Regions from separate parts of the Planococcus sp. 1R117A genome, predicted to be linked through region 1. Evidence: predicted binding sites of a transcription regulator. Region 1 holds the regulator's gene; each other region holds the start of a gene.

Region 1 (6,992 bases):
GCCTTGAACAGCACAAAGCAAGTGGACCAATTTTTAGGAAGTTGTTTTCGTCCGTGCTATACTGATACCACCAATAAAGCATTACATGGAGGACAATCGATGAAGAAAACATATATGGTATTACTACTGATGGTAAGCGGTATGTTGCTTAGCGGCTGTTCTGCTCTTGAAGGCGTCAGCAATACACTGAATTACGCAACTGAAGCATCGGAATATGCCAATGAGGCGAGTGCTTTTGCGAAAGAAGTGCCTGATTTGGCAAAACAGGCAGTCAACGACGAACAGGCGGCCCAAGAACTCGAAACACGGCTGGAGGAAATGAAAGCGAAAATTGAGGAGTTCAATAAACTCGAGGCACCTAAAATTGGTGCGGATCTCCATCAGCAAGTGGTCAATCAGAACAATCGGGCGATTGAAGGGATCGATTTATACTTAGAGAATATTGAAAATGGAAAACTGGATTCAGAGGTGCTGAAGAATACGGAAGCATTTAAATCGCTTCAGGAAATCACCAGCATTGTAGAGCAAATCAAACAGCTGGGGAACTAACGAAGAATTCCGGTCAAAGGCCGCCCGCATTCACCTGCTGGCGGTCTTTTCATAGGAAAAAGAAAGCAATGACTTTTTAACTGAATTCCTGTAAATACTGTCTTTACATAAAATTTTAAAGGATTATGCATAGTTGCTGAAGAAATTTTAAAGGAGGAGGTGAGAGTGTGAAGAAATTCGTCATCCAGTACTTTTTGGAAAAAGGCCTTACTGTAGAAAGAACGGTAGAAGCGGAGTCAAGAGAAGGTGTGGCCACCATGGCTCTTTCTGAAAGCATCGTCCAGTATGAGGACGTTTTTGGAGAACTGAATATTTTTAATAAAGCAGACGTTAAATTGGTGAAAGTTAAAGATTATACAGAGCCGGTCACCACTTCTAGAAGAGGCGGTTAAGAAAGATGCCAAAGAATTTTATGTTGATTGGGAAAAGCTCTTGAACGGGAAAAGATTATTTTCCTGAAATAAGGGTATATATAAACTAGATAGCCTTTACCTCTATTTAATAATTCGTACTGAATTTTCTATGGCAAACGCTGCCAAGAGAATTTTGTGGGGGTGATTAAATGAAAAAGGTACAAGGAGTAAAGAGTTTACTGAGGTACCTCGAAGCAGCGGATTATCCGATGACTGAAGAGCGGGTGCAAGAATACATGGCCCAACGGAAGATTCCGCATAACCAGTCTTATGGCGATACGATTTTTTTTGATTTAAGCCATATTGATTGGTGGATAGCAGAACAGCGGAAACTGGAGAACAAAAATAATTAAGTTTTAACAACACCCTGAAGCCGGATCCTTTTCAAGAAAAGAATTCGGGTTCGGGGTATTGTCTTGCCTAAAAAAGTAACTTTCTTGGATGGCGGACGTCTTAATGACGAGAACGAAATTGGAGGAACCCTGGATGAAGATACTTAAGGTTTTAATTGTACTGCTTATCGTATTATTCCTTGGAGCGATTGGTGTGTATTATTTCGGCACTAATATGGCTTCAGAAAAAATTGTAGACGAAGCAACAGAAAAACTGGACACCAGCGGGCAAATGGAAAATATACAGTCGTATGTGGAAGATGATCCTGAATTGTCAGGTTACATCGAAGAAGCAAAGGTGGCTGACGAAAGTTCCTTGCCATTCAACTCAACCGGACAGGCAACACGGGTATTGATCCAAAAAGTTGGGCTGACGGAATTGAACAATATTAAGAGTGGTGTCGAAAATGGAACCATGTCTCATCAGGAAGCCATTCAAAAACTGGAACAGAACCTGACGGAAGAAGAGATGCTGGCATTGAAAGTCATCGCCTATAAAGAGATCTACGGAAAACAATAAACGCTATCTATGGTAAACTGGAGAAAGTATACAGAGGAGGTCAGTGAATGAAAACATTTCAAGTAGAATTCTATTTTGACCAGGGGAATACAATTGTCCTATCTGTACAGGCAACAGATAAAGAAGCTGCTTTAGGTAAAATTCCTTCAAACGGAACTTACGATGTAATAGATGAAGCAAGCGGGAAAATCTATCGCATCACCATTAATCTTGTCAAATATATCGTAGTCAACGCATCTTGATAAAACAAGCATCGCTCTCGCAGCGAATGCTTTTTTTATACCTAAAAATAAGGGAGCTTTCAGACAAGGGGATGAAGAAAAGTGGAATTCAAAGGCGCTAGTGCGTATGATCAGAAAGATTTTTTAAATCAGTATCTACAAAGGAGAAGCCGGGAAGAAAGCCCGAATAATGCGATTGAAAAACCGATGATCATGGAACTGCTGGGAGAGCTAGAAGGGAAAAACATACTGGACTTGGGATGCGGAGATGGCAGCTTTGGGAAAGAGCTGCATACGGCTGGAGCAAAGAGTTATACGGGTGTCGAAGGTTCTGCGCAGATGGCTACAATGGCGAAAAATAACCTGAAAGGCACCAATAGCAGCATTCTCCAAGAAGCGATGGAAACTTATGCGTTTTCTCCGAATAAATTTGATCTCGTGACTTCCCGCTTTGCCATTCATTATGTTGCTGATATAAAAGAGCTGTTTATAAAAGTGCATCAATCCTTAAAAGAAAATGGCAAGTTTGTCTTTAGCGTGCAGCACCCACTGACAACTTCTTCTTTTATCAGCAAAAAAGAAGGCGAACGAAAAGGCAATTGGATTGTGGATGATTATTTTAACACAGGCGAACGAAAAGAGCCGTGGATTGATAAAATCGTCGTAAAGCATCACCGGACCACCGAGCAATATTTTAGCTCTCTCACAGAGGCAGGCTTTAATGTGGTCTCGCTGCGTGAAGGCGAACCGAAACGGGAAAATTTCAGGAATGAGGAAGAGTACCAGCGGCGCAAAAGAATTCCTATTATGCTGGCGTTTTCCTGTGAAAAATAAAAGTGGAAAAAGAGGTTCATTCATAGAAAAAACGCTGAGAATTTTTTCTCAGCGTTTTAATTAAAGGATTTGGCGATAAACGCCAACCACTTTGCCTAAAATAGAGACTTGATCGACGATGATCGGATTCATCGAGGAATTTTCAGGCTGTAAGCGGAAATAATTATCTTCTTTGAAAAAGCGTTTCACTGTTGCTTCGTCATCAGCGGTCATGGCAACTACAATATCTCCATTGTTAGCTGTCTGCTGCTGTCTCACTACCACGTAATCTCCGTTCAAAATACCTGCTTCAATCATACTTTCACCCATAATTTCAAGCATGAAAATATGGTCATCTTCAGTACCGTAGGATTGAGGAAGCGGGAAGTATTCTTCAACATTTTCAATGGCAGTAATCGGCACCCCTGCAGTAACTTTACCAATTAACGGAACATGCAACACGGGGTTTCTTTCAATTAACGCATCTTCTGTGCTTATAATTTCAATTGCTCTTGGTTTAGTTGGGTCTCGGCGGATCAATCCTTTGCTTTCCAAACGGGCCAGATGGCCGTGGACAGTCGAACTGGAGGCCAGGCCAACTGCTTCTCCGATTTCACGAACGGAAGGCGGATAACCTTTAGCACGAACTTCATCTTTTATGAATGTCAAAATATCTTCTTGGCGTTTCGATACTTTTTTCAACAGTTTCACCTCTTTTTAGTTGTTCAGTATGTTTTTCTACCCATAGTATACCAACTTGGGATATGAAATGCAAACATAGGTTCGAATTTCTTTGTTGACAAAAACACCTGTTCGCATTAATATAAGAACATACATTCCGAACACACATTCCTAGGAGGCGGTTCATATGACAATCATTCAAAAAAACTCTTATTTTACAGCATTATTTACCCTTATACTTGTATTTTCAATTTTTTCGGTAATCATCCATAACAATGAGAAAACACAAATGAGCCATGTTCAAATTGAAGAAGGCGATACTTTGTGGACTTTAGCGGAAGCATTCAGTGGAGACACCCCTCATCAGCAATGGATTGATGAAATTATGAAGGAAAACGGATTAACTACTGCTAAAATCGTTGCGGGCCAATCACTCAAGATTCCCAGCGACCAACTCAAATACACCCCTGATGAAACCATCAAGCTGGCAGGTGACGCAGAATGAAAAAAACTGCGTTAATTTATTGCCGGGTCAGCACCACGAAAGATACACAGGAAACTTCGCTCGAAAGGCAAGAAGAAGAGCTGCTGAAATTTGCATTTGAACAAGGATATATCGTCGATCAAATATTTTTCGATCAGCATAGCGGCTATGAAATGGACCGTGAAGGCTTATTGGAAATGTTGAACTGCATAAAGACCGAAAAAATAGATGCTGTTTTTATCCAGGATGAAACCCGTCTTGGACGAGGGCATGCCCGCATCGCTCTTTTGCATGTCATGAAAAAATACGGCGTTGAAGTCTACACTTTATCTGACCAAGGACCGATTGCCTTGAATGATATGGATGATATGGTGCTGGAAATTTTAGCGATCGTCGAAGAATACCAGCGGAAAATACATAACGCCAAAATTAAACGAGGCATGAAACGTGCAGTTGAAAACGGCTATAAACCCGAAAAGAATTTGAAAGGGAAAGGCAATCCGGAAGGACGGGAGCGCCTTGATTTGCCAATCGACCAAATCGTAAGCCTGAAAGAAAACGGACTGACATTCCATGAGATTGCAGTTACTTTGCAGGGATTCGGCTACCAGGCGAGCAAAGCGACTGTCCATCGCCGCTATAAAGAATTTGAACAGATGAAACAGGGCTAATATATTGCAGAAACCCATCTTCTTTTGTACGATATGTAAGTAGAAAGGTGGGATTTGATGTTATCACCCGATAAATTAAATCGAATTAATGAATTATCACGTAAATCCAAAAGAGCAGGACTGTCGATAGAAGAAGCGAAAGAACAATCTTTATTGCGCCAAGAATACTTGCAGACATTCCGGAAAACGATGCGCGGAACCATTGAAAATGTAAAAGTGATCGATCCGAATGGCGACGATGTAACGCCAGAAAAAATTAAGAATATCCGGGAGAACAAGTATTTAAATTAATACTTGTTCTCTTTTTCGTTGTGTCCTGACTCCAACGCCCAGCTCTTCGGGACATAAACCAGCCCAATTGCGTGTCAATAACCACTACTCCATTGGTCCGTCTTGTGCCTGTCAAAGCTGAGTAGGCACTCCTGCATTTCTTATTTCGGGCTAAAACGGGCGTTTATGCTTTTTTTATTTGTATTCTTTTCTATTGTTGACTACACTAGAAAGGGATGAAATTTTGTTCTAGAGAGGATGTTTTTTTATGTCAAACCATGCAGATCAACTTGCAGTGACTACGATTCGCACACTTTCCATCGATGCTATCGAGAAAGCTAATTCCGGGCATCCTGGATTGCCAATGGGAGCAGCTCCTATGGCTTATACATTATGGACGAAACATATGCACCATAATCCTAAAAATCCTAAATGGTTCAACCGTGACCGTTTCGTATTATCAGCTGGACACGGTTCAATGCTTTTATACAGCTTGCTTCATTTGAGCGGATATGGACTTACATTGGATGAAATCAAAAACTTCCGCCAATGGGATTCGAAAACTCCGGGACACCCTGAATACGGGCATACAGAAGGCGTTGAAGCGACTACAGGACCACTCGGCCAAGGAATTGGGATGGCAGTAGGAATGGCTATGGCAGAACGCCATTTAGCGGCTACATACAATAAAGAAAACTTGAATATTGTTGATCATCATACATTCGCTTTATGCGGAGACGGTGACTTGATGGAAGGCGTTGCCGGCGAAGCGATTTCACTGGCTGGCCATTTGAAATTAAATAAATTGGTCGTACTTTATGACAGCAATGACATCTCATTAGATGGCGATCTTCACATGAGCTTCTCCGAAGACATTAAGAAACGCTTCGAGTCTTATGGCTGGAATTATTTGCGTGTTGAAGACGGCAACGAAATGGACGATTTGTCTGAGAAAATTGCGCAAGCGAAACAGTCATCTGATAAACCGACAATCATCGAAGTGAAAACTGTCATCGGATACGGAGCTCCAAACAAGTCCGGTAAAGCGGATGCGCACGGTGCACCACTTGGCGAAGCTGAAATGAAGCTGGTGAAAGAATACTACGAGTGGACCTTCGACCAGGATTTCCACGTGCCGGAAGAAGTATACGAAACGTTCAAACAAGCAACTGAAGAACTTGGCGGCAACGCTGAAGCGGCATGGAACGAGTTGTATGCTGAGTACGAAGCGCAGCATCCTGACCTGGCTGCACAGCTTCAAAAAGCAATCAAAGGAGAACTTCCAGAGAACTTCGATGCCGACTTCCCAACTTATGAAGTTGGCAAAAAGCAAGCCACTCGCGCTTCTTCAGGCGATATGGTCAACGCTATCGCGAAAGCTGTTCCTTCATTCTTTGGAGGCAGTGCAGACCTTGCCGGATCAAACAAAACAAACATCAAAGGCGGAGGCGACTTTGACGCTGAAAATCCAACCGGGCGCAATATCTGGTTTGGGGTACGCGAATTTGCAATGGGAACTGCCTTAAACGGTATGGCGCTTCACGGCGGCCTGCATGTGTTCGGCGGGACATTCTTCGTATTCAGTGACTATGTACGCCCTGCAATCCGTTTGGCGGCATTGATGGGCCTTCCTGTAACTTTTGTCTTCACTCATGACAGTGTAGCGGTAGGAGAAGATGGACCAACTCACGAACCAGTCGAGCATTTGGCTTCGTTGCGCGCTATGCCGAATTTGAGCGTTGTCCGCCCTGCGGATGCAAATGAAACAAAAGCGGCTTGGAGATTGGCCTTGACTGCGAAAACGGCTCCAACTTTATTGGTTCTTTCACGCCAAGACCTGCCTGTGCTTGAGCACACGAATGACTTGGCAGCAAGCGGAGTTGAAAAAGGAGCTTATGTGGTTTCGCCTGCAGAAAACCCGCAAGCTTTGCTATTGGCAACCGGTTCTGAAGTGAGCCTTGCGGTAGCAGCTCAAAAA
Region 2 (6,992 bases), on a different contig from region 1:
TGTTTCAACGGTCATTTCCAATACATCGGCAATGCTCTTGTCTTTATACTTCACTTCCAGCGTTTCCCGGTTGTAGCGTTTGCCATGGCAAACTTCGCATGGAACATAAACATCCGGCAGGAAATGCATTTCTATTTTTATAATACCATCTCCGCGGCAAGCTTCACAGCGTCCACCCTTAACGTTAAAACTGAAACGCCCTTTTTTATAGCCTCGCACTTTTGCTTCATTCGTTGAGGCGTAGACATCGCGGATATCGTCGAATACCCCGGTATAAGTGGCAGGATTGGACCGTGGCGTACGGCCGATTGGTGATTGGTCAATATCAATCACTTTTTCAAGTTCATCGATGCCTTCCAAGGACTCATGTTTGCCCGGTTTTGTTCGAGCCCGGTTCAATCTGCTCGCCAGTGATTTGTACAAGATCTCATTGACCAATGTACTTTTTCCTGATCCAGAGACACCCGTGACGGCAACGAATAAGCCCAGCGGAATATCAACATCCACTTTTTTTAAGTTATTTTCATTTGCTCCACGAATGGATATCGCCCGGCCATCGGATTCTCTGCGCTCTGCAGGCAGTGGAATAAATTTCGTTCCATTCAAATACTGGCCAGTCAATGATTTTTTATTCTTCATCACTTTTTCAGGCGTGCCTGCGGCGATAATTTCGCCTCCGTGTACTCCTGCTCCAGGCCCGATATCAATTAAATAGTCTGCCGCGAGCATAGTATCTTCATCATGCTCTACGACGATTAATGTATTGCCAAGATCACGCATTTCTTTCAATGCGCCAATCAAGCGGTCATTATCTCTTTGGTGAAGGCCGATTGAAGGTTCATCCAAGATATAGAGCACTCCTGTCAGCCTTGAACCGATTTGCGTCGCAAGCCGGATGCGCTGGGCTTCTCCGCCCGACAACGTGCCGGATGCCCGGTTCAAAGTCAAATAATCGAGGCCGACATTGATCAAGAAGCTAACCCGTTCACGAATTTCACGGACAATCGCACTGGCAATCTGCGCGTCTTTTTCCGATAAAACCAGGTTTGCAAAAAATTCGTCCGCTTCCACGATAGAAAACTCGGAAACTGCACCAATATGCAATTTATTCACTTTCACTGCGAGGGTTTCGGGTTTTAAGCGGTACCCTTGGCAAGCCGGACATGGCTGCTCGCCCATATATTTTTCCATTTGTTCCCGTGTCCAATCTGAAGATGTTTCACGGAAACGGCGGTCTACATTGGTTACGACACCCTCAAAATGAATATGGTTATCACGGATTTGCCCGTAATCATTTTCATAACGGAAACGGATTTTATCATGGCCGGAACCATACAGCAAAATCTGGACATGCTCTTCCGGCAATTCGCTGACTGGAACCGTCATATCAATCTTATAATGTTTGCAGACGGCTTTGAGCATTTGAGGATAATACTGTGAGCTCGTCGGCTTCCACGGAGCTATCGCGTCATTTTCCAACGATAAGTTCCAATCCGGAATAACCAGTTCCGGATCTACTTCCAGTTTATGGCCAATTCCGTCGCATTCTGCGCAAGCACCGAACGGTGAGTTGAACGAAAACATGCGCGGTTCCAGTTCGCCGATGGAAAATCCACAAATCGGACAAGCATGGTGTTCACTAAACAGCAATTCTTCCTGTTCCATGACATCTACCAGAACCCGGCCATCCGCAATTCGCAGCGCGGATTCCAGAGAATCGCTCAGCCGCGGCGCAATGCCTTCTTTCATAATGATCCGGTCGATGACCACTTCAATCGAGTGTTTTTTGTTTTTATCCAAGTCGATATTGTCATCAAGATCTATTAAATCGCCGTTGACACGGACGCGGACATAACCTTGCTTTTTGATGTCCTCCAGTAATTTGACATGCGTCCCTTTTCTGCCTGCCACTACCGGTGCTAAAATCTGCATTTTTGTCCGTTCCGGATACTCCAGCAAGCGGTCCACCATTTGTTCAATCGTCTGGGAAGAAATTTCAATGCCATGATTGGGGCAGACCGGTTTACCAATGCGCGCATACATCAGCCGCATATAATCATAAATTTCTGTTACCGTCGCTACAGTAGAACGGGGGTTTTTGCTGGTTGTTTTTTGATCGATCGATATCGCCGGTGATAACCCTTCAATCAAATCGACATCCGGTTTGTCCATTTGCCCAAGAAATTGGCGGGCATAAGAAGACAGCGATTCGACGTACCGGCGCTGTCCTTCTGCATAAATCGTATCAAATGCCAAAGAAGATTTGCCTGAACCGGAAAGGCCTGTCATTACCACCAGCTGATCCCGTGGAATGACGACATCTATATTTTTTAAATTATGTGCACGTGCACCTTGTATACGTATTTCCTGATTTTTCAAGTTTTATCACCCTTCCGCTTTCAATTCGAGCACAGTGTCCCGAAGTTCGGCTGCCCGTTCGAAATCGAGCGCTTTTGCCGCTTCTTTCATTTCTTTTTCCAGCAGCGTAATCAGTTTCACGCGGTCTTCTTTTTTGAGTTTTTTGCCTGCTGCCGCTTTTGAAACATATTCTTCTGTCTCTTCAGCTGCTGTAGTAGCCCGAATAACATCTCTGATTTTCTTTTGTATGGTAATCGGTGTAATGCCGTGTTTTTCATTGTATTCGGCTTGTATGGTACGCCGGCGAGTCGTTTCATCAATCGCTTTCCGCATTGAATCGGTCATTTTGTCAGCATACATAATGACATGGCCATTGGAGTTTCGTGCAGCGCGCCCCATCGTCTGAATAAGTGAACGCTCTGAGCGCAAGAAGCCTTCTTTGTCTGCGTCGAGTATGGTCACCAAGGAGACTTCCGGAATATCGAGTCCTTCCCGAAGCAAGTTAATGCCGACAAGAACGTCATAAACACCCATCCGCAATTCCCGGATGATTTCAATCCGTTCTAATGTCTTAATCTCCGAATGCAGGTAATTGACTTTTATGCCTGCTTCTTTTAAATACGCCGTCAAATCTTCGGACATTTTTTTTGTCAATGTCGTTACAAGCACCCGTTCATTGCGCTCAGTGCGCTGCCGGATTTCGTCCATCAAGTCATCAATCTGCCCTTCTATCGGACGCACTTCAATGGTCGGGTCCAATAGTCCTGTCGGCCGAATGATTTGTTCCACCATTTCCGGTGTATGTTCAAGCTCATAAGGGCCTGGCGTCGCTGATACGAAAACAGCCTGGTGGATATGCTTTTCGAATTCGTCAAATGTCAGCGGCCGGTTGTCCATAGCCGAAGGCAAACGGAATCCGTGATCCACTAATACTTTTTTGCGTGCCTGGTCCCCATTGAACATGCCGCGGACTTGCGGCAAGGTCACATGGCTTTCATCCACTACCAGCAGGAAATCATCCGGGAAATAATCAATGAGCGTATAGGGCTGAGCACCTGGAGGCCGCAGCGTCAAATGGCGGGAGTAGTTTTCAATGCCTGAACAAAAGCCCATTTCGCGCATCATTTCCAAGTCATAGCGTGTACGCTGTTCGAGGCGCTGAGCTTCGAGCAACTTATCTTCTGCCCGCATTTCCTTTAATCGCTCTTCCAGTTCCGCTTCGATGTTCTCAATGGCTTTGACCATTTTTTCTTCCCGCGTAACAAAGTGGGATGCCGGGAAAATGGCCACATGTTCCCGTTCACCGATGATTTCACCCGTCAAAGCATCCACTTCACGGATCCGGTCAATTTCATCTCCAAAAAACTCAACACGCAAACAGCGTTCATCGCGAGATGCCGGAAAGATTTCCACTACATCGCCCCGTACCCGGAAAGTTCCGCGGATAAAGTTGATGTCATTGCGTTCATATTGAACGTCGACTAATTTTCGCAAAAGCTGATTGCGCTCGATTTCCATTCCTTTTCTAAGGGATACTACAAGTTCACGGTATTCCTTTGGCGAACCGAGGCCATATATGCACGATACCGAAGCTATGACGATGACATCATCCCGTTCGAACAGCGAACTTGTCGCCGAGTGCCGCAATTTATCGATTTCATCATTGATGCTGGCATCTTTTTCTATATAAGTATCCGATTGCGGCACATAGGCTTCCGGTTGATAGTAATCATAATAGCTGACGAAGTATTCAACCGCATTATCCGGAAAAAATTCCTTGAATTCACTGTAAAGCTGCCCTGCTAAGGTTTTGTTATGGGCCATAACCAATGTAGGTTTTTTCACTTGCTGAATCACATTTGACATGGTGTAGGTCTTCCCAGTGCCTGTTGCTCCAAGCAAAGTCTGGCAGCGCTTGCCGTTTATGATTCCTTGAGTCAACTCCGCAATTGCTTGAGGCTGATCACCTGCCGGTTCATAAGGCGCCTGGAGTTTGAATTCCTGTTTCATAATTGATGTCCTCCTGTTTGTTTCACTCTCTCTATTTTATCATATGCCCTAAAATTCCCCTAACAAAAAGCGAACGTATGTTTTTTCTCTTGTCTTTTTTTAGACAAAATAAAAAAACCGCTCACTGAGGAGCGGTTTTTTCGTTATTCTTCATCGCATTTTAAAGCCTGCAATTGGGCTGAATAGTTGGCGAATGCTTCACGGTCATTAGTGTCCAGGGCTTGGTCGATAAGCGTCATGAGCTGTTCTTCTTGCTGAGAGCGGTGTACATGCTTCAAAAACAAATCCAAATAGATATCATTGAGCAGTTTTTCCGCTTCTGTAATTTTCTTTGTTTGAGCCATCGCTTTCATGAAGTCAGCATAAGAATAATAGTTTTCCATTCTTCATCACCCCGAATGCTTTTCATTAGTATACATTAAAAGTCTATCAATAATCAAATGTTTTTTGAAAATTCTAATGAAATAGAAAAGATTTTATTTTTAGACTAAGCCATTGCTAATCTTCCATTTGTTGTTACAATATTTATGTATAGTAAATTTAGGGGGTATAAGTTAATGGGCAATAAGAATCATAATCCCTCTTCATATACGGTGTGCAGCAATACATATGCACTTTTGCCGTATATAGACGGACATCGAACGTGGACACGTGTAATTGAAGATCGAAGTGAATTCATTGTGGAAGAATCGGTTTTTAAAATTGTAAGTTCTTCTTGTACTTTCTACAGAGGATCGATGGAAAGCGCCACTCTTTATTCTCAAAAAGCAGTTCGCGTCAAACATAAGCCCCCCATTATCATCGGTGAGTATTACGGCAATCCGCTTCTGTTCTTTCCTACTCACTCTCCGAAAAACAAAGAATCGGTTTGGTTCAACTTTGATGCTGTCGAGCTAGTCGAAAGCGATGACACCGGAAAAGGCAGCATAATTTCCTTAAGCAATGGTGTAGCTGTCCCACTTGATGTGTCTCCTGTCGCTTTAAGAAACCAGCATTCTTTTGCAGGTTCTCTGCGCAGGTTTTTTAAAAATGCTCAGCAAGTCCATCAGCATCAAATGGTATATTTGACGAAACGCAGATATCCCCCCAGAAGACAACATCCTCTTGATTGAGTTTTCCGATTGAAATAACAAAGAGACAGACTGAAACTGCTGCAGCCTTTTAAGCATCACGCTCCTGTATGTATAGCTCTGCCTCTTTGTAATCTGCCCGCTGCCAAGACCTTCATTATAAAAACATCTTAAATTTCCTGGTAAGACATCGCTAAATAAACACGCAGCAATTCCTCTACCCGGTTGCGCAAACGCACATTCAAATAGCGCCGGTGGTCTTCATAACCCCCATGGTAAAATACGTATTCGGTGAATGTATCATCTCCAGTTCCTTTTATCATCTTCATATGGTGCTTGCGCATATGGATTTTTGTTTCTTGCAGCTCTTTATGAACCTGCTTGATGGCGCCATCCACTAATTCAATATACGGCCTCTTTAGTTTAAAAGATCCTTTTTCGAATAACATACGGTCACGTTCCAAGATGATTAAAACCATCGGCAAATAAATGGCTTTTTCAAAATGGACAATTTCCTCTTGTGAGATCAACGGCATTTTTACACCTCCTCAAAAAGGGAACGTTTGTTCTCTTTATTAATTCTACTCCGAATTCAGTAAATTGCAAGACTTGAAAGCAAAAAAAATCTGTGCCGCTATTGGCACAGATTTTTTTATCTTATTGTTATTTCTTATTTAATCGATCGGTAAACCCATAGTGAACCGACAAAGAAAATGGATGAAACCCACATAAAAGCTTCATGTGAAAACCAGACAGCTATCGATATGCCGCTAAACGATAAAATTGTGAAGATTCCAGCAAACATCCGGCTCTGTAAATCCCGCTGATGCTCCCGCTGCCGCCCATCCCGATTTTCCAAGTAATGGCGCATCCGTTCCGGCTCTTCGAGATAGTTGATGATTTTTTGCGGCAAAACACGGAGCGGCCCTGTTGCATTAATTGCCCAGCGCAGCACGTCTTCTTTGCCAATAATCCGCTTGCCTTCTTTTTGAGAAGCCGCCCATTCCAATATGCGCGGCCGGGCGAGCGCCAATAAATCAATAGCGGGGTCCAGCACATGGAGAACGCCTACAAAAATTGATGTAGCCCGGCCAAAAAATGCGAATTCAGCAGGCAACTGGACAGGCTGTGTCCGGACAATATCCTGTATATCGCGGAGCAAGCGCTCTACAACAAAACTGTCCATCTGCATCAATTCATTAGACTGATACGCTGCAACCAGCCGTGCAATGGTGTCTGCTAAAAGATCCCGATCCGCATGCGGCAAGAGGAAACGCAATTCTTCAAGGGCATCCAGCACTTGATCATAGTTTTGAAAAACAATGCCTTCAGCTATCCGCAGCACTGCTTGGGCGTCCGACTTGGAAATAGTTCCGGTCATGCCGAAATCTATCAGCACAATAGTGCCGTCCGGTTTCAACAAAATATTGCCGCCATGCGGATCGGCATGAAATTGGCCGCCATTAAGGACCTGTTCCAAAAATAAAATAAACAGCCGTTCTGCGATGGCATGGCGATCAAGATTATGTTTCTCAATAAAAGCGAGGTCGGTTA
Region 3 (6,992 bases), on a different contig from region 1:
TGTTTCCCACAAATGATACAGTCCATCGTACACCTCCAATCGTTGCGTTAGTTGAAGAAGGAAAGAGCTTTGCTCCTTGTTCCAGTAAAGCACCCATTTAAAAACCACATTATAAATAATAATTACATCGATCATTAGAAAAATTAAGAACACTATGCATTTTAATACGAGCCAGCTAAGAGGCTTTTTTTTATATTATCATTTATTAGTAAATTGTTACATATTCACCAAGGATTCCTCTTTACTTCCCTGTTTTTATATCATTAATGTGCATTAATTCCGTTTGAAGGTTGGTAATTCATCAAATCTTCGAAAACCAGTAAAAACCAAAACAAAAAGTCCTTTATAATGAATAGGTCAGGTAGTTCCTGTCCAAATCCACTAAAAAGGAATTATGGGATGGTTTGACTTCACAAACAGAATTTAAAATCCCTCTGCCGGCTGACAGAGGGATTAATTTATTGGGCGATAGCTCCATTGCTTTGATACCCACTCATACGGATGAGAATATCAATGGCGGACAGATCTGGTAAATCATAAACAAATTTTTTAGCACCTTCGAGGTCACTAAAAGCAAAGGCCTGCAGTTCCGTCTCAATCACCCAATCTTCATCTTCCATCGTGATTAAGTAAACACGCACAACCGGCTGGATAGCTGTTTCTTTATAATTCTCCCCTGCAATAATCACTCCGGTATTCGGTTGCATCGGACTGATCAATGTCTCGATTAACACCATTCCATCCAGCTCTTTTGGCAATTTCATTTTATTTTTCATAATGTTCTCCCTTTCTTTGCTGCAGTTGTTTTTAATAGATTACCGAATACAGAGAAAGAGCACAAAAAGCCGTTTTGGATGTTTCAACCGAACATACTGCACGTTTTAGTGTGGCAAACATCACGTTTGATCAGTTAAACGTGATGTTTCCCATCAAAAATCGATACGTTTGATGATTTATTTAAAATTTTTTTCTATCGATAATACTTTATTGTTTTAACGAATACACGTACCAAAAATTAAGCAAACACAAGAAACCACAAGTAATCTTTTTTATAAGACCACTTGTGGTTTCTTGTATTCACTGATTCAAAAAACTAAATTTTCTTTCCAATCGCTTACGTTCATTTAGGAATTTACAATTGACTCTACTCTATTTAGAAAAAAATATTTATTTCTTCTTACTTAAATATTGGTTTACTTCTTGTTCGTATTTCTCTACTACCACATTAAATGGAGAAGGAGCATCAGCAGACAGCTCGACATTTTCCAGGTCAATATTGTACTTCTCAGCTAAGACAGGAAGTAATTTATCCCATATTACCCATTTAACATAGAAATCGCGATCGTACGAGTGATTCATTTCTTCAAGAGTAAGACCTAAAGCTTTCGCTTGAGCTTCCATTGCAGGTACTGGGTACATATCGGGACCATTTTTAATCCACTCGTCCACTTCTGCATCAGTGTAAGTAATTTTGTATTGCTCAGTGGCAAGTTTCAACCAAGCTGTTTCAAAAGCATATTTTTTCTTAGCGGCTTTTACTACATCGCCCATATTAGCAGTATTACCTTCTACCGACTCTTCCATAATGCCTCTAATAATCCATTTTTGAAGTTGATTGTCGCTTTGTTTTTGCCCGTTTGCCATATTAATAGCATTTTTCCACATTTCTTCCGTCGGTTCCAGTAAAATTCTGCCCCCATTTTGTACTTCTTCAGCAACTTTCTTTTCTGTTTTCTTAGGAGCCATTTCAGTCGAATCAGCACTAACGTTAATTTTTGCATCAAAAACGTTGCTGATTAAAACAAAACTCAAAAACCCTAAAGCGATCAGACCAACTAACTTCTTTTTTCGAGATTTCATCTGTTTACCCCCTTTTATCTGATATAGCTCCAATGAGCCTTAGAGCCACCATGAACCCAACCTGATTTATATACCCACATAGACATAGTGGTTTTTAAATTAAGATAATAATTAATATCTGAACTGATATCTGCCGAACTTATTTTCGAATAATTTGTGGCGTTTCCATCACTATATTTGGCCCAGTAGCTCCCTGATGACATCGTCGTACTACTTTGTCCAGTAATATGTGATCCATCACCACTATTGTAGTAATTGTTACTAAATCTTAATTCGCATGTATAAGGGCAAGCCTTCTTATAGCTTACATCGACCTGTCTCTTAGTAGAGATAGCCCTCTTGTACGTAAGGTTCCAAGCCCAATCTTCCGTTGTATACACATTATAAGTCACAGAGCCCCATCCGGCACCAACAAAAGCATATTGAATAGCGTCACTATGTCCTTTTCCCCATACTGCCGCCGAAGAGCTCGATGGATTAGATAACAAAGAAATTAATAAAACTCCCAAAACAATTAGAACAGAAATACTTTTTCTCATCATGTTCCTCCCCCTAAAAATTTTAGAGTGTGCACCTCTCTAGCTCTTATTATAGACTAAAGTGTTGTAAAAATGTAAAAAAATTGTAAATAATATCAATATAATTAATTATCAGTTTTATTTTAAATAATGAGCATTAATGCCTGCATTTTATGCTCATTATGGGCGTTTTAATATTATCCAAAATAAACCATAAAATGATTTTGGGACTGCATCGAGTTTTCGAGGTATTTCACCTACTCCCAAGTTGATGATGTCCACTGGCTTTTTTATATCGCCTCAACTAATCATATATCATAGAAAAAGCCGTTGATTTGAAAAATTCCTTTCAAATCAACGGCTTAGCCATTTTTGTTATTCTTCTAATAGAACGATTCTTTCAGCAATTTCTCCTGATTTTTCAGGGCCTTCTCCTATTTTCCAAACAGCTACTAAATTTCCTTTTGCTAATTTTTTATCGATTTCAGTTTTGTTTAAGTTAAAAGCAGCAACATCAAGCCCAAAACTTTCCATGTCGTTAGTTATGGCTTCTTCTTTTGTAACGTTCTCAGATATTACGATAACTTGTTTGTCCGTATCTATATCGACTATATGACCGGTGATAAAAGGCGGCTCTGCTATTATTTGTGTTTCAGGAATCTTCGTTTCCTCTTCGGTATCCTCTACCTCTTTCTCATTGGTGCAAGCTGTGAGAATAAGTATTAAAAAAAACATTATACAGACCTTAATAATTTTCATCGCATTTTCCTCTTTTCGGTTAATTTAATCTGAAGTTATGTTGTGTTGAAAAGTTTTAAGCTGTTGATTTTAACGGTTTGGTTTAGATATTTCCTTCTCTAGTTTCTTTTTTTATTTTGTATGCCATCTTTTTGTCCTTTCTAACGTGGTGATTCTTACTATATTCTTCTTTATATTAAAAAAATCCTCTTTTGGAAGATAATATAAATTAATTTTTAAACATATCGAAAATATTTTACATATACTCAACTGGGCGAAAATGAGATTCTAGGTCAATGTGATTTTCACGACCTGATTTAGTGTCTGTCGAAAGCTGCTTTTAGAAAGTTGCACTGTTAACCTTGTAAGTTTTTTTCATTTTACCGCTTATCATTTTAAAGGTTTAATATCGCAAACACTACGGCTTCTATATGTAGTCCTCTCTGTCATAGTCCTACTCCCTTCAGAATTTTCTTCAAAAATGGCTTGCACAATAGGTTCCCATTACATGCTCCGGGTTTTTCGCAGGTTATCGATTCATTTTTCTGTTCTAGCGGACTCGGGGCCTGTTTGGCGTTTAGGAATGCTGCTCCTTCAACCCTTTTTCCACTCCATCCATCAGGTGATTGTTTCAACATATTTCCCATTCTCCTTGTCCATGTTTCACTCCAAAAAAACCGAACATCTTTCGTGTTGCTTTAGAAAGGTTGCACTCTTTTCTATGCCTACCCATCAACTTAGTTCTAACAATCGCCGTACCAGTTCCGGATGTGGTCTCGCCGCGCCTAGCGTCCGTTCCTTCCATTTCCGCACCTCGAACAGGTCCTGCTGCATCGATGTCTCGTCCTCCAGGTTGCCGATGGATGGGAAATCCGATGTTCCATGATATTATGCATGGACGTATGCCTTAAGTGAGTTCTGTGCACATTTACTCCCTGCGAAAACTAATCGACCAAATTGATCGAGACAATTTCATCCACTTGCAACGTCCGGTCCTTGAACGGATCGGCATAGGTGAGTACGCGCGTCTGGAGGTCGATCTCCACAATCGTTCCGTAGTGCCGGGTCACTTTGCCCGCCTTCCACGTATGGATGATGACGTGGCACCGGCGTTTCAGGGCCAGCTCCAGCTCCTCCTGGATCAGCTGCAGGTCATAAGCGTCCAATTTCGGCTGCGGCATCCGCTTGTCCTCCTCCGCCCACTCCCGCAGCAACTGCACATGTTCCGTTAGGAACATTCCCTGCCACTTGATGTTTCCCCGGTCCTTGATGGTGCCCACCTGTTTCATCTTTCGATTGATTTTCATGTCGACCACTCCTTCGCTTGAATAAGAACATTTGTTCTCATTGTATACCACTAATTCCCCAAGGACAATCCCGAGTAATTCGAAAAAAATGTATTGCTGTCCGAGCGGTCAGCGCTTATGATGAATGTAAATAACTTACAGGAAAGAAGGCGTTCCCTTGAAGAAGACCCTCAGCATGCTGACATCCCTATTTCTATTGGCCGGACTCGTGTCCGTGCCTGCCACCTCCGCTGCCACACCGACGATGAAAGTCCATTTCATCAACGTCGGGCAAGGTGATGCCACCTACATCAAAATGCCGGGCGGTGAAGACATTCTGATTGATGGCGGACGCCAAGGCCAGGGCGATGAAGTGATCGCCTACCTGAAAAAACAGAAAGTGGATGACATCGAGATCATGATCGCCACGCATCCGGATGCCGACCACTTGGGTGGTTTGGATGAAGTCTTGAAAGCCTACAAGGTGGAAGCCGTCTATGCCCCGAAAGTGGCGCATACGACCGATGCCTATGCCAACTTCCTGAAAGCCGTGAAGGCCGAGAAGCTGACGATCAAAACGGCTAAAGCCGGTGTGAAACTGCCACTGAAAACAGGGACCGCGAAATTTGTGGGGCCCGTCCGGGAATATGGAAAAACGGATTTAAACAACTGGAGTGCAGTCCTGCATGTCACCTACAACAAGAATAAATTTTTGTTCACCGGCGATGCGGAAAAGGCATCGGAATCGGATATGGTCAAGGCGAAGCAAACGCTCCTGGCAGACGTCATCAAAGTCGGCCACCACGGGGCGAAGACCTCCTCCAATGTGGATTTCCTGAAGCTGGTGAAGCCGAAGTATGCCGTCATCAGCGTCGGCAAGAACGCCTACGGCCACCCGACTGCAGAAGTATTAAACCGCTACAAGCCGTATAAGTCCCTTGTGTATCGGACGGACCAAAAGGGCAACATCATCTTCACTTCTACGGGTACCAAGATTACCGTAGCGACGGTGAAATAATGATGACGCCCATCAAAGGAATTATCGACCGGTTTGAAGGGGACATGGCCGTCGTGGAAATCGAAGGGGTGACCCAGGACTTCAAGAAAAGTCTATTCCCTGAAACTGCCGAGCCGGGTGATTTTGTCGAGATTGACGGGAATCGGGTGACCATTTTGAAGGATGAAACGGAAAAACGAAGAAAAGAAGTGGAAAAACTGATAGATGAGCTTTGGGAAGATTAAGTTCTGAACGTAATTCGATGAATTACGCAAGTGCCCATTCAATTAGAAGGGTGCTTGCTTTCACTTTGATGAGAGATAAAAAAAGGGATTCATCATGAGAAGAGGTAAGTTCATAGTGGAGAAGAAACATCAGGCACTGCGTTTTCTATATTTACTTGTTTAGCGAACGCTATAAAATATACTGGTGGTTTCACCCAAACACACTAAAAATTTCATGTATTTTTTAGTTCTATTCTGTAAAAAAACTAGCCCCGAAGCTATTTTTTAGTTCGGGGCTTTACTATACGATAAAACTGTTGAATTGGACTCATATACTCTTCATTTTGAACAATCTAAAGAATTTTTCATCTTCATAATTTAACATTCCATGAATATATCCCTTTATCTAAATTTTCATTTAATATTTTCTCTTCTTATTTGCATCTTGTAGAAATCAAATTATGAGTCTCCATAAGTTCCTCTTCTAGAGATTTTAAAATCTTTCCCTACAAATCAATAAATCGGCAATATTTAACATAGAAAAGTTGTATAGGATTCTATCTATCCACGAAGGGTTAGTTTGTCTTAACTTATTAGAATCCTTTTGTTCCTGCTTGTTGATCTTTCCAATTATTCCACTTCAATCATCAAAATTTTATAAGTATTATTTATTTGTATATAATAAATCTATACATGAATAACTTACCCAATATTTATTCCTAAATGGTACAGATGCAGTATTTTTGGTTACAGCTATTGTAACTTATATTCAATCAAATGATTCTCAATCCTTAGTCAATTTTATTATCAAGCTAGTAATTATTTTTTGTTATCTCTGATGGTAGTTGGGAAGCAAAAAACACAAAAAAGAAGTCACTTTTTTGCAAGAGCAACCTTTTTTGGCCGAAAACTATTAAGGAACTAGGCTTCAAAAGCAAATCATTAAACGATAGACTTTCACTAGCAGTATCTTCCAAGTCGGTTCGTAATTAAAAGTTGAACGTGAACATGAGAGATTGCTTCCAATTAGTCCGGCATATATTTTGGAAGTGATTAGCTCCAAATTGAAAGATGGTTTGCATCAAATGCTTCGTGCTTAGTACATAAAGAAAACAAAACCTGTAAGTAAAAAGACAGCTGCCAAAGAGCAGGTTTATTATTGAAACCTCATTTAGATTAAAAGGAATTCTTAGATGACTACACATAGAACGCTTCAGTCCACATGATTTTTGTCTTCTACTTCCTTGTCTACTTTTGTTTTGAGAAAGAATTGGGAGGGGTTTTGAAATGGAGTTGACTGTAAAAATAATCGCTGCTATCGGGCCAATTCTTGTATTCTTCTTGTCCCGTTCATTTACTTTTTCATCTG

The links. Region 1 encodes LexA, which represses DNA repair genes until DNA is damaged. Its sites were predicted from a motif close to CGAACATATGTTCG; they were not measured.
Region 2: the regulator LexA is predicted to act here: its motif matches at 4,439-4,452, upstream of uvrB (excinuclease ABC subunit UvrB).
Region 3: the regulator LexA is predicted to act here: its motif matches at 4,448-4,461, upstream of ACSFXN_RS18370 (YolD-like family protein).

The regions. Positions count from the first base shown of each region.
Region 1 is NZ_JBPRLO010000003.1:240,565-247,556, reverse strand. It holds gene ACSFXN_RS11030 (DUF6376 family protein) at 100-549, shown strand; gene ACSFXN_RS11025 (hypothetical protein) at 717-941, shown strand; gene ACSFXN_RS11020 (hypothetical protein) at 1,112-1,315, shown strand; gene ACSFXN_RS11015 (hypothetical protein) at 1,449-1,874, shown strand; gene ACSFXN_RS11010 (hypothetical protein) at 1,922-2,116, shown strand; gene ACSFXN_RS11005 (class I SAM-dependent DNA methyltransferase) at 2,198-2,929, shown strand; gene lexA (transcriptional repressor LexA) at 2,990-3,610, opposite strand; gene yneA (cell division suppressor protein YneA) at 3,777-4,094, shown strand; gene ACSFXN_RS10990 (YneB family resolvase-like protein) at 4,091-4,744, shown strand; gene ACSFXN_RS10985 (DUF896 domain-containing protein) at 4,802-5,035, shown strand; gene tkt (transketolase) at 5,283-6,992, shown strand, end outside.
Region 2 is NZ_JBPRLO010000006.1:114,916-121,907, forward strand. It holds gene uvrA (excinuclease ABC subunit UvrA) at 1-2,379, opposite strand, end outside; gene uvrB (excinuclease ABC subunit UvrB) at 2,386-4,368, opposite strand; gene ACSFXN_RS16905 (IDEAL domain-containing protein) at 4,512-4,751, opposite strand; gene ACSFXN_RS16910 (competence protein ComK) at 4,926-5,480, shown strand; gene ACSFXN_RS16915 (hypothetical protein) at 5,609-5,974, opposite strand; gene ACSFXN_RS16920 (ABC1 kinase family protein) at 6,109-6,992, opposite strand, start outside.
Region 3 is NZ_JBPRLO010000008.1:55,543-62,534, forward strand. It holds gene ACSFXN_RS18345 (hypothetical protein) at 1-26, opposite strand, end outside; gene ACSFXN_RS18350 (hypothetical protein) at 459-776, opposite strand; gene ACSFXN_RS18355 (hypothetical protein) at 1,168-1,860, opposite strand; gene ACSFXN_RS18360 (hypothetical protein) at 1,875-2,399, opposite strand; gene ACSFXN_RS18365 (hypothetical protein) at 2,754-3,137, opposite strand; gene ACSFXN_RS18370 (YolD-like family protein) at 4,061-4,423, opposite strand; gene ACSFXN_RS18375 (ComEC/Rec2 family competence protein) at 4,599-5,420, shown strand; gene ACSFXN_RS18380 (DUF3006 domain-containing protein) at 5,423-5,644, shown strand; gene ACSFXN_RS18385 (hypothetical protein) at 6,911-6,992, shown strand, end outside.